3 regions of the Streptomyces sp. NPDC006372 genome follow, and region 1 is predicted to be linked to each of the others. Evidence: riboswitches for the same ligand, from Rfam matches in the RefSeq annotation. Region 1 holds a riboswitch; each other region holds the start of a gene.
What was found. Region 1 has a riboswitch for thiamine pyrophosphate ahead of thiC (phosphomethylpyrimidine synthase ThiC). Riboswitches for the same ligand answer to the same signal wherever they lie in the genome.
Positions count from the first base shown of each region.

Region 1 (5,114 bases):
GCGGACGCGGCGGATGGAACCGGTGACGGAGCGTCAGGAGTACGCCTTGGGGACGGTCTGCGCGGCGGTTCCGCTCACCCTCGGCACCACGGCCGCGACGATGGCCATCTCGCTGCCCGCCCACCAGGCGGACCGGCTGCTGCCCGCGGCCCGGCAGTTGCAGGGCGAGATCGGGCGGCGACTCGGATCGCTGGCACTCTCTATCAGTATGTGAAAACTCACTCCTTGTGATCTGCTGTGTACGTTCAGCAAGATTCCACCAAGTGTCAGAGGTTCGTTCCCGGCCAGTCCAGGCGAATGACGGGGTTATCGATGCGCGAGTCCGTACAGGCAGAGGTCATGATGAGCTTCCTCGTCTCCGATGAGCTCTCCTTCCGCATTCCGGTGGAGCTGCGCTATGAGACAAGTGATCCCTATGCCGTCCGGCTGACGTTCCACCTGCCCGGTGACGCCCCGGTGACCTGGGCTTTTGGCCGGGAGCTGCTGATCGACGGCGTCGGCCGGCCGTGCGGCGAGGGCGATGTGCGGGTCACGCCCGTCGAACCGGACTCGCTGGGCGAGGTGCTGATCCGGCTTCAGGTGGGCAGCGACCAGGCCTTGTTCCGGTCGTCGACGGCACCACTCCTCGCTTTCCTGGACCGCACCGACAAACTGGTACCGCTGGGCCAGGAGGGTTCGCTCGCCGACTTCGACGCCCATCTCGACGAAGCCTTGGACCGCATCCTCGCGGAACAGGGCGCCGGGTGAGACATCCGTGGGCGGCACGCTGGAGTAACGCTTCCCCGGATGCCGCCGAGCCGCGCAGGAACGCTTCTCCCTGCGACAGGCACCTGGCCTCTCGGCACCGGAGGGGCCAGCGGGGACTCACAAGCCCCTCAGGCGTCTTCGCCCCAGCGGCGTCATCGGTCCGAAGACGTCAGCGCTTACGCCGCCGCCCCCTCCCCCCGCGCGCCGGGACCGTGGCGGCCTCCGCGGCCGACTCCGCTCCCGGGCGGTCGGCCGAGACCACCAGCGCCGCGAGCGCCGTGGTGACCGGCACCGAAGCGACCAGGCCGATCGAACCGACCAGCGTGCGCACGATCTCCTCCGCGACGATCTCGCTGTTCGCGACCGTCCCCACACTGCTCTGCGCGATGGAGAAGAGCAGCAGCAGCGGCAGTGCGGCACCCGCGTAGGCGAGCACCAGCGTGTTGACGACCGAGGCGATGTGGTCACGGCCGATCCGGATGCCCGCTCGGTACAGTCCGCGCCAGCCCATCGACGGGTTGGCGTCGTGCAACTCCCAGACCGCGGACGTCTGGGTGACCGTCACGTCGTCGAGCACACCCAGCGAACCGATGATGACGCCCGCGAGCAGCAGACCGCTCATGTCGATCGTCGGATAGAGGCCGTGGATCAGGCCGGTGTTGTCATCCGTGTTGCCGGTGAGCGCGGCCCAGTCGATGAACACCGAGCCGAGAACGCCGATCAGCAGCAGCGAGACCAGGGTGCCGAGCACCGCCACGGATGTCCGCGCGGACAGGCCATGGCACAGGTACAACGCGATGAGCATGATGGCGCTCGCACCCACCACGGCCACGACCAGCGGATTCGAGCCCTGGAGGATCGCGGGCAGGATGAAGAGGTTCAGCACCAGGAAGCTTATGGCCAGCGCGACGAGGGCCATGACGCCCCGCAGGCGCCCGACGACCACCACGGCGAGCGCGAAGATGCCGGCCAGCAGCGCCATGGGCAGACGCCGGTTGACGTCGGTCACCGAGTACTGCAGATCCTTCGGCGCCGAGGGTTCGTAGGCGACCACGACCTTCTGGCCCTCGTGCAACTGACGGGACTGGTCGGGCTGAATGATCTCGGTGAAGGTGCGGCCCTTGTCCTTGCCGCTGTCGACCCGGATCGTGGCCCGCTTGCAGGTGCCGCTCTCCTGCTGCGCCGCGGAGGAGCCCTCGGCGGTGGAGGTGTCGCCCGTCGGCGGGACCCCGGAGGAGCCGGCCGCCTTGCAGCTCACCTCGACCACTTTGGTGACCGAGGCCTCCTGGGTCTGCCGGTCGAAGCCGACGCCGCTGCGCTCGTGCGAGGGAGCGCCGCCCGGCCACAGCACGGCGAGACCGATCAGTACCGCCGCGGCGAACGGGATCAGTACCGCTGCGATGATCTTGCGCAGATGCATGGAGACGGGCGTGGCCGGACCGTGGTTGTGGCTGTGCGAGTGCCCGTGGCCGTGTCCGCCACCGGGCGCGGAGCCGGACCCGTGACCGTGACCGTCGCCCCCGCCCTGGCCGTTGTCCCCACCGTGTCCCTGTCCGTGGCCGTGCCCATGGCTGTGGCCGGGACCGGTCCCTCGGTCAGGACCATCGCCCGTGCCGTAGCCCCCGTCGCCGCCGGAATCGTGCCAGCCGCCGGGGCCGGAACCAGGTTCACCGCCGCTCCCGGGACCATGGCCCGCGCTCCCACCGGCCCCGGCTGCGAAATCGTGGTCGCCTCCACGGCCGTTGCTGAATCCCGCGCCGGATCCGCGGGGCGGTTCGGGCGGTGGGTACGGGGGACGCTGCGTCGTGGTCACCGACCGATCATCGCAAGAAGGAGGGGGGCCCTCTGTTCACCGCGCCAGAATTGCCGCTAGCGTGGAGGCACCTTTTGTACACGCGGGAGCTCGGAGCACCGGGCTGAGAGGGCGCTGACCTCCGTCCCTGCGATGTTTCACATGAAACATCACCGAAGTCGAGTGATGTTTCACACGAAACGTCGGCAGACGGAAGCCGCTGCGTCGACCGCCGAACCTGTTACCGGGTAATGCCGGCGTAGGGAGTAGGTCTCATGACCAACAAGGACGCACGCACGCCTGCCTCCGTTCAGGACGAGAAGTCCCAGGAGGCCGGGAAGTCCATCGGCTGGCACAAGGCGTACGTCGAGGGCAGCCGCCCCGACCTGCGGGTGCCGGTCCGTCAGGTGCACCTCACCAACGGCCAGTCGGTCACGCTGTACGACACATCGGGCCCGTACACCGACCCGCTCGTCGACACCGACGTCCGCAGGGGCCTGTCGCCGCTGCGCGAGAACTGGATCATCACCCGCGGCGACACCGAGGAGTACGCGGGCCGGCCGGTCCGCCCCGAGGACGACGGCATCAAGCACACCTCACCGCGCGGCGGTCTCCGCAACCTCGATGCGGTCTTCCCTGGCCGGCCGCGCCTGCCGCGCCGTGGCAGGGACGGAAAGGCCGTCACACAGCTCGCGTACGCCCGTCGGGGCGAGATCACGCCCGAGATGGAGTACGTGGCCATCCGGGAGAACGTTTCGCCCGAGGTGGTCCGCGATGAGATCGCCGCCGGCCGGGCCGTGCTGCCGGCCAACGTCAACCACCCGGAGATCGAGCCGATGATCATCGGCAAGCGGTTCCTGGTGAAGGTCAACGCCAATATCGGCAACTCGGCGGTGACGTCCTCCATCGAGGAAGAGGTCGAGAAGATGACCTGGGCGACCCGCTGGGGCGCCGACACGGTCATGGACCTGTCCACCGGCCGCAACATCCACACCACCCGCGAGTGGGTGCTGCGCAACTCCCCCGTGCCCATCGGCACCGTGCCGCTCTACCAGGCCCTGGAGAAGGTCGACGGCCGCGCCGAGGAACTGACCTGGGACATCTACAAGGACACGGTCATCGAGCAGGCCGAACAGGGCGTGGACTACATGACGGTCCACGCGGGTGTGCGCCTGGCGTACGTGCCGCTGACGGCGAACCGCAAGACCGGCATCGTCTCTCGCGGCGGCTCGATCATGGCCGCGTGGTGCCTCGCGCACCACAAGGAGTCGTTCCTCTACGAGAACTTCGAGGAGCTCTGCGACATCCTCGCCGCGTACGACGTCACGTACTCGCTCGGCGACGGCCTGCGGCCCGGCTCGATCGCGGACGCCAACGACGAGGCGCAGTTCGCCGAGTTGCGCACGCTCGGAGAACTCAACACGATCGCCAAGCGTTTCAACGTACAGACCATGATCGAAGGCCCGGGACACGTGCCGATGCACAAGATCAAGGAGAACATCGACCTTCAGCAGGAGATCTGCGATGAAGCTCCGTTCTATACGCTCGGCCCGCTGACCACGGACGTCGCCCCGGCCTACGACCACATCACCTCCGGCATCGGCGCCGCGATGATCGCCTGGTGGGGCACGGCGATGCTGTGTTACGTCACGCCCAAGGAGCACCTGGGCCTGCCCAACCGTGACGACGTCAAGACCGGCGTCATCACCTACAAGATCGCCGCTCACGCCGCCGACCTCGCCAAGGGGCACCCGGGCGCCCAGGAGTGGGACGACGCGCTGTCCGACGCCCGCTTCGAGTTCCGGTGGGAGGACCAGTTCAACCTCGCCCTCGACCCGGACACGGCTCGAGAGTTCCACGACGAGACGCTGCCCGCGGAGCCCGCCAAGACGGCTCACTTCTGCTCGATGTGCGGGCCCAAGTTCTGCAGCATGAAGATCTCACAGGACATCCGCCGTGAACACGGCGGCAGTCGCGACGAGATCGAGGAGGGCATGGCCCAGAAGTCGAAGGAGTTCGCCGCGAGCGGGAACCGGGTGTACCTGCCGGTTGTCGACTGACACACACTCAACTCGACATGGTGCGCTCCCCCCGGGCTCCGGCCTGAGCAGGGGAGCGCACTTGTTCTATCTCCCAAGGGGGCGCGCGCTGACGCAAATGCGCCTCTTGACCTGACGTGCCAATACCGGCACGCTCATGGGGCGGGAACTACGCGCATAGATGACGCCCACTGCTGCACGTGTGCATGGGCTAGCACTCCAGAACCGGGTGCTCACTCAGGAAGGTATTTGCCATGACCTGTAAAACGCTCAGACCCAAAGAAATGAGGCGTACATGCTACGAAATCTCAGAACGACCATGGCCACCTTGTGCTCCTTCATCTGGCGTACCGCACAGGCCACTTGGGGCCTCATCTGTAGAGCGGCACGTGCTGCCCGACACGGAGTAGGGCGCATCTGGCGGGCTGCTCGGCGTGGAGAGCGACGCATTCGTCCGCATGTTCGAAGAATCCAAATTCTGAATTCATATTGTCAAGTCACTCTTGCTTTGTTGGCAGTTCACGAAACGATCCGAA
Region 1 is NZ_JBEXQJ010000011.1:10,838-15,951, forward strand. Features, by position in the region: gene ABZ016_RS18725 (IclR family transcriptional regulator C-terminal domain-containing protein) at 1-214, shown strand, start outside; gene ABZ016_RS18730 (SsgA family sporulation/cell division regulator) at 313-747, shown strand; gene ABZ016_RS18735 (YibE/F family protein) at 917-2,560, opposite strand; TPP riboswitch at 2,633-2,822, shown strand; gene thiC (phosphomethylpyrimidine synthase ThiC) at 2,815-4,599, shown strand.

Region 2 (5,114 bases), on a different contig from region 1:
GAGTACGACCCGCCGCACAGCTGGGCCATGCGCGGTGTCGACGGCCCGGTCAGGGCCCATGTGCACGGCGAGGTCGAGCCGTTCGACGAGGGCCGGCGCTCGCACGTGACGATCGACATCGACTTCGAGGGCCACGGCGTCGGCAAGATGCTGGTGCCGCTCGTCGTACGCCCCCAGGTCCGCAAGGAACTACCGCGCAACGAGCAGCTCCTCAAGGACCGGCTGGAGCACACGGGCGAGTAGGCGACGGGCTCCGGCGCGCTACTCCAGGAAACTGAGCGCCGTGTCGGGGCGGCAGTAACTGCACGCCGGCACCTGCTGCCGGAGGGCGTCGAGCGCCTGTGCCCGTGAGGCGCCGACGCACCTGCCGCTCTTCGTCACCTTCCAGCAGTCCCCGGTGTGCACCGCGACCAGGTTCCTCTTGTCCAGGCCCCGCTCGATCAGCCACTCGGGCGGGGCCGGTCGCATCTCCTCGCCCCTCAGGCGCTCCGCCTCCCGGCGCTGCTCATCGGTGATCCACCGGTCCAGCTGGGCCAACGCGGCCCTCGCCTGCTGCACCACGACACGGCGCGCGAAGAGCAGCAGGTCCAGACGGGAGGGCGAGGAGTCGTTCACGCGTTCGATTTTAGTCAGGGCTGGAGGGCGGGCGGGCATCGGCCCCGCTGCTGTCCGCCCGGGCCTGGTCACTCCTTCGCAGGCTTGAGAACGCCGCTGAAAGACACCTGCCACCTAGAGCGCCCCTTGAATACCCACCCATCTTGCTCCACGCTGATTCTGCGGTCAGACAGCAACTTCACATGCAAATATCCGTTTTCGCTGCAGATCCACGGGCCGCGCTCTTTATTGACGTCGAGGGTTGCGTCGGTCGAGTCTGCGGTGATCGCGTGCCCGGACACAGCCCACTCGCAGAGATTCTTCCCTACGACAGTGAATGAACCGTTCAAGCTGTCTGCTGATCCGGAAACCTTGAGAGTGCTTTTCAGCGGGCGGTCGAATCCTCCCTGCCGCACCTCTCCGGACCATCCTCCCCTGAGTGCAGGCTCCTCCTCCTCGAGAAGCGCACGCCCCCAGCCTGGGGCGTAGTGGACGAAAACCAGGAAGACGCCGGCGGCCAGCGCGAGTGACGACACGACGCCCAGCGTGTCAGAAATCCTCTGCCTGATGACTCCCAGGCTTTCAGTGCCATCAGGTTGGGACAGAAGCAGAGACGTTGCGGTGCCAAGCACCGTCACCACAATCAGGACGCCGAGGGCAATCTTTCCGCTAGGAACGTGTTTGCCGATCTCGTCGGAAAGAAGACTGCCGGCGATTGCCGCCGCCAGGGTCGCAATGCCGATCACCAAGAGTTTGACGCCAGATCCGCCCATGCTGCTCTCCCCCCGAAGTCGCCCCTCATGAAACACCAGGGCGATGCTGACGTAAATAACGCTGCCGTTCGAAAAACGGATGAGCGATCCGCTCTGCTGTGCGGGCCCGAGGGTGGGGTCGTCCGTGGGCCGTCCGAGGGTGGCCCACGGCGACCGACGACCAGCCGGCGGCCGGCCTGTCCGGGCAAGCCGCAGGCCACACGAATCGATCTGCGACACTGGTACGGCCATGCCTAAGCCCGGAGAACTCACATTCGTCGCCCCCCGCGGAGCCAAGAAGCCGCCGCGGCACCTTGCCGATCTCACTCCTGCCGAGCGCAAGGAGGCCGTTGCCGCGGTCGGGGAGAAGCCGTTTCGTGCCAAGCAGCTCTCGCAGCACTACTTCGCGCGGTACGCGCACGATCCGGAGCAGTGGACCGATATTCCGGCCGGTGCGCGGGGGCGGCTGCAGGAGGCCCTGCTGCCCGAGCTGATGACCGTCGTGCGGCATCTGTCGACCGACCAGGGCACCACCCGCAAGACGCTGTGGCGGCTGTTCGACGGGACGCTCGTCGAGTCGGTGCTGATGCGTTACCCGGACCGGGTGACCATGTGCATCAGCTCGCAGGCCGGCTGCGGGATGAACTGCCCGTTCTGCGCGACCGGGCAGGCGGGGCTCGACCGGAACCTGTCCACCGCCGAGATCGTGCACCAGATCGTGGACGGGATGCGGGCCCTCAGGGACGGAGAGGTCCCCGGCGGCCCGGCACGGCTCAGCAACATCGTGTTCATGGGCATGGGCGAGCCCCTCGCCAACTACAACCGGGTCATCGGGTCCATCCGGCGGCTCACCGACCCCGAGCCCGACGGGGTGGGGCTCTCGCAGCGCGGGATCACCGTCTCGACGGTCGGTCTCGTCCCGGCCATCCACCGGTTCGCCGACGAGGGCTTCAAGTGCCGGCTCGCCATCTCGCTGCACGCGCCGGACGACGAACTGCGTGACACCCTCGTGCCCGTGAACACGCGGTGGAAGGTCCGGGAGGTGCTGGACGCCGGCTTCGAGTACAGCGCCAAGTCCGGACGTCGGCTGTCCATCGAGTACGCGCTGATCCGGGACATCAACGACCAGGCCTGGCGCGGTGACCGGCTCGGGCGGCTGCTCAAGGGCAAGCCCGTGCACGTCAACCTCATCCCGCTGAACCCGACGCCCGGGTCCAAGTGGACCGCCTCGCGGCCCGAGGACGAGAAGGCGTTCGTGGAGGCCATCGCCGCGCATGGTGTGCCGGTGACGATCCGGGACACCCGTGGTCAGGAGATCGACGGGGCGTGTGGTCAGCTCGCGGCCACCGAACGGTAGTCTGACCACCGTAAGAACATCTGCATATTCCGACAGGGGAGCGCCACAGCGCTGAGAGTGCGGCACACGGCCGCAGACCCTCCGAACCTGGCCCAGGTCATTCTGGGTAGGGAGATCGGTCACCACTCGAGCTGTTGCGCCCTGCCCGGGACCACGGAAGTCCCGGGCAGGGCCGCGTCTTCTCCTGGTCACTCCAGGAGGAATCCAGTGAGCAACAAGAAGAAGCGGCTGACGGCGGCGGTCGTCGGGCTCGGCATGGCCGGCACGCTCGCCGCGTGCGGATCGTCCGACGGCGGCCAGGGGGCCGGCGACTCCAAGACCGTCACCCTCGTCAGCCACGACTCGTGGGCCGTGTCCAAGGACGTCATCGCGGCCTTCGAGAAGCAGTCCGGCTACAAGGTGAACGTCCTGAAGGACGGCGACGCCGGGCAGGCCGTGAACAAGGCGATCCTGACCAAGGACAACCCGCAGGGCGACGTCTTCTTCGGCGTCGACAACACCCTGCTGTCCCGCGCCCTCGACAACGGGCTCTTCCAGCCGTACGAGGCGAAGGGCGCCGACCAGGTCAAGGCCGAGTACCGCGTCGACCAGGACCAGCACCGGGTCACGCCCGTCGACACCGGCGACATCTGCGTCAACTACGACAAGAAGTACTTCGCCGAGCACAAGCTGCAGCCGCCGCGGAGCTTCGACGACCTCGTCAAGCCGCAGTACAAGAACCTGCTCGTGACCGAGAACGCCTCCGCCTCCTCGCCCGGCCTCGGCTTCCTGCTCGGCACCGCCGCCGCGTACGGCGACGGGGGCTGGCAGGGCTACTGGAAGAAGCTCAAGGCCAACGGCGTGAAGGTCGTCGACGGCTGGGAGCAGGCCTACAACGAGGAGTTCTCCGGCTCGGCCGGCGGGAAGAAGGCCAAGGGTGACCGGCCGCTCGTCGTGTCGTACGCCTCCTCGCCGCCCGCCGAGGTCGTCTTCGCGGACCCGAAGCCGAGCACGGCGCCGACCGGCGTCGCCGAGGGCACCTGCTTCCGGCAGGTCGAGTACGCCGGGCTGCTCAGCAACGCCGGGAACACCAAGGGCGGCAAGGCGTTCCTCGACTTCCTGCTCAGCAAGAGGTTCCAGGAGGACATGCCGCTCAACATGTTCGTCTACCCGGTGCGCGAGGGCGCCCAGGTGCCGCCGGAGTTCGTGAAGTACGGGCCGCAGACGAAGGATCCCGAGACCATGGACCCGGCGAAGATCGCCGACCACCGTGACCAGTGGGTCAAGTCGTGGACCTCACTCGTACTGAAGTAGCGCGCCGGACGCGCGGGAACGCGGCGCGGCTCGGGCTCCTCGCCGTGCCCGTCGCGTTCTTCGCGGTCTTCTTCGCCTACCCCGTCGCCGCGATCGTCGCGCGCGGTCTGAAGGTCGACGGGGCCTGGCAGCTCGGGCGGATCGGCGAGGTGCTCGCGCAGCCCGACGTCCGGCACGTCCTGTGGTTCACCACCTGGCAGGCGCTCGTCTCGACCGCGCTCACCCTGCTCGTCGCACTCCCCGGCGCCTACGTCTTCGCGCGCCTGGACTTCCCGGGCAAGCAGGTCCTGCGAGCGGTCGTGACCGTGCCGTTCGTGCTGCCCACGGTCGTCGTCGGCACGGCGTTCCTGGCACTGGTCGGACGGGGCGGGCTGCTCGACGAGTTGTGGGGCGTCCGGCTGGACACCACCGTGTGGGCGATCCTCCTCGCGCACGTCTTCTTCAACTACGCGGTCGTCGTGCGGACCGTCGGCGGGCTCTGGGCACAGCTCGACCCGCGGCAGGAGGAGGCCGCGCGGATGCTCGGCACGTCGCCCCTGCGGGCCTGGCGGCGGGTCACGCTCCCGGCGCTGGCGCCCGCCGTGGCCGCCGCCGCGCTCATGGTCTTCCTGTTCACCTTCACCTCCTTCGGTGTCGTCCAGATCCTCGGCGGGCCCACCTTCTCGACCCTGGAGGTGGAGATCTACCGGCAGACGTCGGAGATCTTCGACCTGTCCACGGCGGCCGTCCTGACACTGATCCAGTTCGCCGCGGTGGGTGCGATCCTCGCCGTGCACGCCTGGACCGTACGGCGGCGCGAGACCGCGCTGCGGCTGGTGGACGCCTCCGTGACCGCACGCCGGCCGCGCGGCGCCGGGCAGTGGGCGCTGCTGGGCGGGGTGCTGGCCACCGTCCTCGTGCTGCTCCTGCTGCCGCTCGCCGTGCTGGTGCAGCGGTCCCTGGGCGCGGCCGGCTTCGGCTACTACCGGGCGCTGACCAGGAACGACGGGGGAGTGTTCCTGGTCCCGCCCATCGAGGCGATCGGCAACTCCCTGTCCTACGCCGTCGCCGCCACGCTCATCGCCGTGGTGATCGGCGCGCTCGCCGCTGTCGCGCTGACCCGCCGGGACGCCGGGCGG
Region 2 is NZ_JBEXQJ010000017.1:69,890-75,003, forward strand. Features, by position in the region: gene ABZ016_RS24105 (SRPBCC family protein) at 1-243, shown strand, start outside; gene ABZ016_RS24110 (DUF6233 domain-containing protein) at 262-615, opposite strand; gene ABZ016_RS24115 (hypothetical protein) at 684-1,367, opposite strand; gene rlmN (23S rRNA (adenine(2503)-C(2))-methyltransferase RlmN) at 1,597-2,703, shown strand; TPP riboswitch at 2,728-2,834, shown strand; gene ABZ016_RS24125 (thiamine ABC transporter substrate-binding protein) at 2,911-3,996, shown strand; gene ABZ016_RS24130 (iron ABC transporter permease) at 3,972-5,114, shown strand, end outside.
Region 2: it holds a riboswitch for thiamine pyrophosphate, as region 1 does, so the genes downstream of both, ABZ016_RS24125 (thiamine ABC transporter substrate-binding protein) here and thiC (phosphomethylpyrimidine synthase ThiC) in region 1, are expected to answer to the same signal.

Region 3 (5,114 bases), on a different contig from region 1:
GCCGTTCTCTATCTGCTCGGGTGCGAGGTACGAGACCGTGCCGAGGACGGTGCCGGTGGTGTTCGTCACGGTGTCGACGGCCCGCACCAGCCCGAAGTCGGCGACCTTGACCCGGCCGTCGTCCCCTATCAGGACGTTCTCGGGCTTCATGTCGCGGTGCACGAACCCGGCGCGGTGCGCGGCGCCCAGCGCGGCCAGCACCGGCTCCAGGATGTCCAGGGCGGCACGCGGCTGCAGGGCCCCGCGCTCGCGCAGCACGTCCCGCAGGGTGCAGCCCGCGACGTACTCCATCGCGAGGTAGACGTACGAGCCGTCGTTGCCCTGGTCGAAGACCTGCACCACGTTCGGGTGGGCCAGGCGGGCCACGGACTTCGCCTCGCGGATGAACCGCTCGACGAACGAGGCGTCGACCGCGAGCGAGGGGTGCATCACCTTGAGGGCGAGGATCCGGTCGAGCCGGGTGTCCACGGCCCGGTAGACCGTGGCCATCCCGCCGACCGCGATCCGCGCGTCGATGCGATACCGGCCGTCGAGCACCTGCCCGACCAAGGGGTCCTGAAGGGTCGTGTCCACGCAGGCGAGTGTACGAGCCACAACTGACACCCACTCGCCGCGCCCACCATCGGGGCATGACTGAAGCGGACCTGTGACGTGCATCGCACGCCCCTGCCCCTGCCGCTGCCGCTGCGGGCAGTCGTGCCGCTGGGGGCGGCACGGGTGGGCGCAGCGGCACCCCGCTCCGCCGGGTTGCGCGCCCACCCCGCCCCAGCGACATCGCACAGCTACTGAAAAGCAGGCCGCTCCGGATCGAGCACGGCAACACCCTCCGTCGGCGAAGACGCCTCCGCGAAATGCCGCCGAGGAATACGCCCCGCCCGATACGCCAACCGCCCCGCTTCCACCCCGTTCCTCATGGCGGCAGCCATCAGCACCGGCTCCTGCGCCCGCGTCACCGCCGAGGCAAGCATCACACCCGCACACCCCAACTCCATCGCCAACGCCACATCGGACGCCGTACCGGCCCCCGCGTCCAGGATCACCGGCACCCCCGCCCGCTCCACGATCAGCTGGAAGTTGTGCGGATTGCGAATCCCCATCCCGGACCCGATCGGCGACCCCAGCGGCATGATCGCCGCGCAGCCGACGTCCTCCAGCTTCCGCGCCAGCACCGGGTCGTCATTGGTGTACGGCAGCACCGTGAACCCGTCGTCGACCAGCGTCTCGGCCGCGTCCAGCAGCTCGATCGGATCCGGCAGCAGTGTCCGCTCGTCGGCGATGACCTCCAGCTTGACCAGGTCCGTGCCGAGGGCCTCGCGCGCGAGACGGGCGGTGAGGACGGCCTCTCCGGCGGTGAAGCACCCCGCCGTGTTGGGCAGCACCCGGATGCCGAGCCGCTCCAGGACGGACAGCACCGAGCCGTGCACCGAGGCGTTCACCCTGCGCATCGCGACGGTCGTCAGCTCCGTCCCGGAGGCCACCAGCGACCGCTCCAGCACGTCGAGGCTGGGCGCGCCGCCCGTACCCATGATCAGGCGGGACGTGAAGGACGTACCACCGAGGACAAACGGATCGTCGGCCATGGTCAGCCTCCTTGGACGGCGGTGAGGACTTCCACACGGTCTCCCTCGGCCAGGGGGGTGGACGGCCACTGCGCGCGCGGGACGACGGTCTCGTTGAGGGCGGCGGCCACACCGGAGGGTGACGTCGTGAGCGAGCTCACGACGGTGGCGAGAGCCGTGTCGGGCCGGACGTCCCGGGGCTCTCCGTTGACGGAGATGTTCATGCGGGCTGCTCCGTGAGTGCGGTGACGGTACTGAAGCGCTTCGGGGTGAAGGGCCGGGCCACCTCGGGCAGTTCACCCGTCGTCAGGGCGTGCGCCAGGGCGTCGCCGGTGACCGGCGTGAGCAGGACGCCGTTGCGGTAGTGGCCGGTGGCCAGCAGCAGACCCTCGAGAGCGGTGGGCCCGAGCAGCGGTGCGTTGTCGGGGGAGCCGGGCCGCAGCCCGGCACGGGTCTCGGTGAGCGGCAGCTCGGTGATGCCGGGGACCAGTTCGTGCGCGTCGCGCAGCAGCTCGTACACGCCGCCGGCGGTCACGGTGGTGTCCCAGCCCGTTTCCTCGCTGGTCGCGCCGACGACCAGTTCGCCACTCGCGCGCGGCACCAGGTAGACCTGGCTGCCGCGGACGACCGCGCGCACCGTCCGGCTCAGGAACGGCCCGTGCCGCTCGGGCATGGTCAGCCGTACGACCTGCCCCTTCACCGGCCGCACCGGCGGCAGCACATCCTCCGGGACGCCGGCGAGCCGACCGCTCAGACTGCCCCCGGCCAGCACGACCTGACCCGCGCCCAGCTCGGTGCCGTCGGCCATGACGACGCCCGTGGCCCGGTCACCCGCGACGGTGAGCCGCTCGGCCAGGACCCGGTGGAAGACCACCCCCGACCGCTCGCACGCGGCGACCAGCGCCCCGGCCAGCCGCCGCGGGTCGATCTGATGGTCGCCGTCGACCCGCAGCCCGCCGCGCACACCCGGTGCGAGCATCGGCTCCAGACGACGGCACTCCCGCCCCGACAGCCACTGCGAGTCGAGGCCCGACCGCTGTTGCAGGGCGTGCAGTTCGCGCAGGTGGGCCCGGTCGTCGGCGTCCAGGGCGACGGCGAGCGTGCCGCACCGGCGGTAGCCGAGGTCGTGACCGGTCAGCTCGGTGAGCTCGGCCGCGAAGGCCGGGTAGCGCCGAGCGGAGGCGAGGTTCAGGCCGAGCAGGGTCTGCTCGCCGTAGTGCAGTTCCGTGACGGCGGCCAGCATGCCGGCCGCGACCTGGGCTGCCCCGCCGCCCGGCCCGGGGTCCACCACGGCCGTGCTGAGGCCCCGCCCCGCGGCCCGCCAGGCCGTGACCAGGCCGATGATCCCGCCCCCGATGACGAGGACGTCTGAGGTTCGCGTACGCGACATGGGCGTCCAGCCCCTCCCTTCGCCGGCATGACCCGGATCAGGTTCGTACGGTCGGAGGCCGCCAGCCTCCCTCTCAGCCCGGTGCGTCCGGGCTCCCGCGAGTGCCTTACGTTGGCCACCAACCCTAGCCCGACGCCCCGTGCCGCAGTAAGGGAGCCTCCGCCCATGGCCCGATCCCTCGACGGTCTCGTCCTCGCCCCGGTGGCCGACCAGGCACCCGGTCAGGTGGGGACCCGCACCCGGTTCACGTACCACGAGCGGGACGGTGAGATCTGGGCCGAGTACACCGGCGGCGACGTCGTACGCGGCCGTCTCGTGGGTACCAGGGAGGGAGACAGGCTGGACTTCCGGTACGTACAGCTCAAGGAGGACGGGACCACGTCCTCCGGGCACTGCGTGTCGACGGTCGTGGACCTGCCCGACGGGCGGGTCCGGCTGGAGGAGACCTGGGAGTGGGAGTCCCAGCGGGGCAGCGGGACGAGCGTTGTGGAGCAGGTCACGGCGCTCGGGCACTGACTGACAGAACGTCAGTTGTCTATGGTGATCAGGTGAGCGAGCAGACGCAGGAAGCAGGGTCCGCCGAACCGCGGCGAGTGGTCGTGGCGGGCGCGGGCATGGCCGGTGTGCAGACCGCCGTCGCCCTGCGGGAGCAGGGCTTCACCGGCAGCGTCCTCCTGGTCGGCGCCGAGCCCCACCAGCCGTACGACCGGCCGCCGTTGTCCAAGGCCGTCCTGCTGGGCAAGTCCGAGGGCTCCGCGTTCGACGTCGACTTCGAGGCCCTCGGCATCGAGCTGCGGCTCGGCTGCGAGGTGACCGGCCTGCGCCCGGGGGACCGGGAGCTGGACACCGAGAGCGGACCCGTGCCGTACGACGTCCTGGTCGTCGCGACCGGCGCCGAACCGATCCGGCTGCCCGGGGCGGAGGGCGTACCGGGCGTGCATCTGCTGCGCACCCTGGACGACGCCGAGCGGCTGCGGCCGGTGCTGGCCCGGCAGCACGACATCGTGGTCGTCGGCGCGGGCTGGATCGGCGCGGAGTTCGCCACGGCCGCCCGCGAGGCCGGCTGCGCGGTGACCGTCGTGGAGGCCGCCGAACGGCCGCTCGCCGGGGCGCTGCCCGCCGAGGTCGCCGCCCCCATGGCCGGCTGGTACGCCGACGCGGGGGCCGTGCTGCGGACGCAGGCGCGCGTGGAGCGCGTCGAGCCCGGCGCGGTGCTCCTCGACGACGGCACACGGCTGCCCGCGGGCGCCGTCGTCGTCGGCATCGGCGCCCGTCCCGCCACGGCCTGGCTGTCCGGCTCCGGGATCGAGCTGGGCGAGCACGGCGAGATCGTGGCCGACGAGCACCTGCACACGACCGTGCCGGACGTGTACGCCGTCGGGGACTGCGCCTCCTTCCCCTCGGGGCGGTACGGCGAGCGCCTGCTGGTGCACCACTGGGACAACGCCCTGCAGGGGCCGCGCACCGTGGCCCTGAACATCGCCGGCCGGGCCTCGGGGGAGCCGCCGGCGGTGTACGACCCGGTGCCCTACTTCTGGTCCGAGCAGTTCGGACGGTTCGTGCAGTACGCCGGGCACCACGCGGCCGCCGACACGACCCTGTGGCGGGGCGACCCGGCCGGACCGGCCTGGTCGGTCTGCTGGCTGCGCGGTGACCGGCTGGTCGCGCTCCTGGCGGTGGGCCGCCCCCGGGACCTGGCTCAGGGACGCCGCCTGATCGAGTCGGGCACGCCGATGAACCCGACGCTGCTGGCGGATCCGGCGAGGCCCCTCAAGGCGGCGACGGCATAGCGCCGGGAGGTGGGCCGGGGGGCCGTGCGTCCGCCCGGCCGGACCGGTCTGACTTCCTCCTGTCAGTGGGGGATGGCAGGCTGGTTTCCGTGACCGAGATTGACGCAAAGATCGATGCTCTCGTCCCTGCCTGGCTCACCCTCCCCGACATCGCCGAACAGTTCGGCGTCGAGGTGACGCGTGTGCGGCAGCTGGTCAAGGAGGGCCAGCTCATCGCCGTACGCCGTGGTGAGAACCGCGCGCTGCACGTCCCCGCGGCCTTCATCGACGGGGACAAGGTCGTCAAGGGCCTGTCCGGCACCCTGACGCTCCTGCGGGACGACGGCTTCACGGTCGAAGAGATGCTGGAGTGGCTCTTCACCCCCGACCCCAGCC
Region 3 is NZ_JBEXQJ010000007.1:17,552-22,665, forward strand. Features, by position in the region: gene pknB (Stk1 family PASTA domain-containing Ser/Thr kinase) at 1-573, opposite strand, end outside; gene ABZ016_RS14170 (thiazole synthase) at 783-1,580, opposite strand; gene thiS (sulfur carrier protein ThiS) at 1,583-1,783, opposite strand; gene thiO (glycine oxidase ThiO) at 1,780-2,949, opposite strand; TPP riboswitch at 2,947-3,058, opposite strand; gene ABZ016_RS14185 (hypothetical protein) at 3,115-3,465, shown strand; gene ABZ016_RS14190 (FAD-dependent oxidoreductase) at 3,498-4,739, shown strand; gene ABZ016_RS14195 (Rv2175c family DNA-binding protein) at 4,829-5,114, shown strand, end outside.
Region 3: it holds a riboswitch for thiamine pyrophosphate, as region 1 does, so the genes downstream of both, thiO (glycine oxidase ThiO) here and thiC (phosphomethylpyrimidine synthase ThiC) in region 1, are expected to answer to the same signal.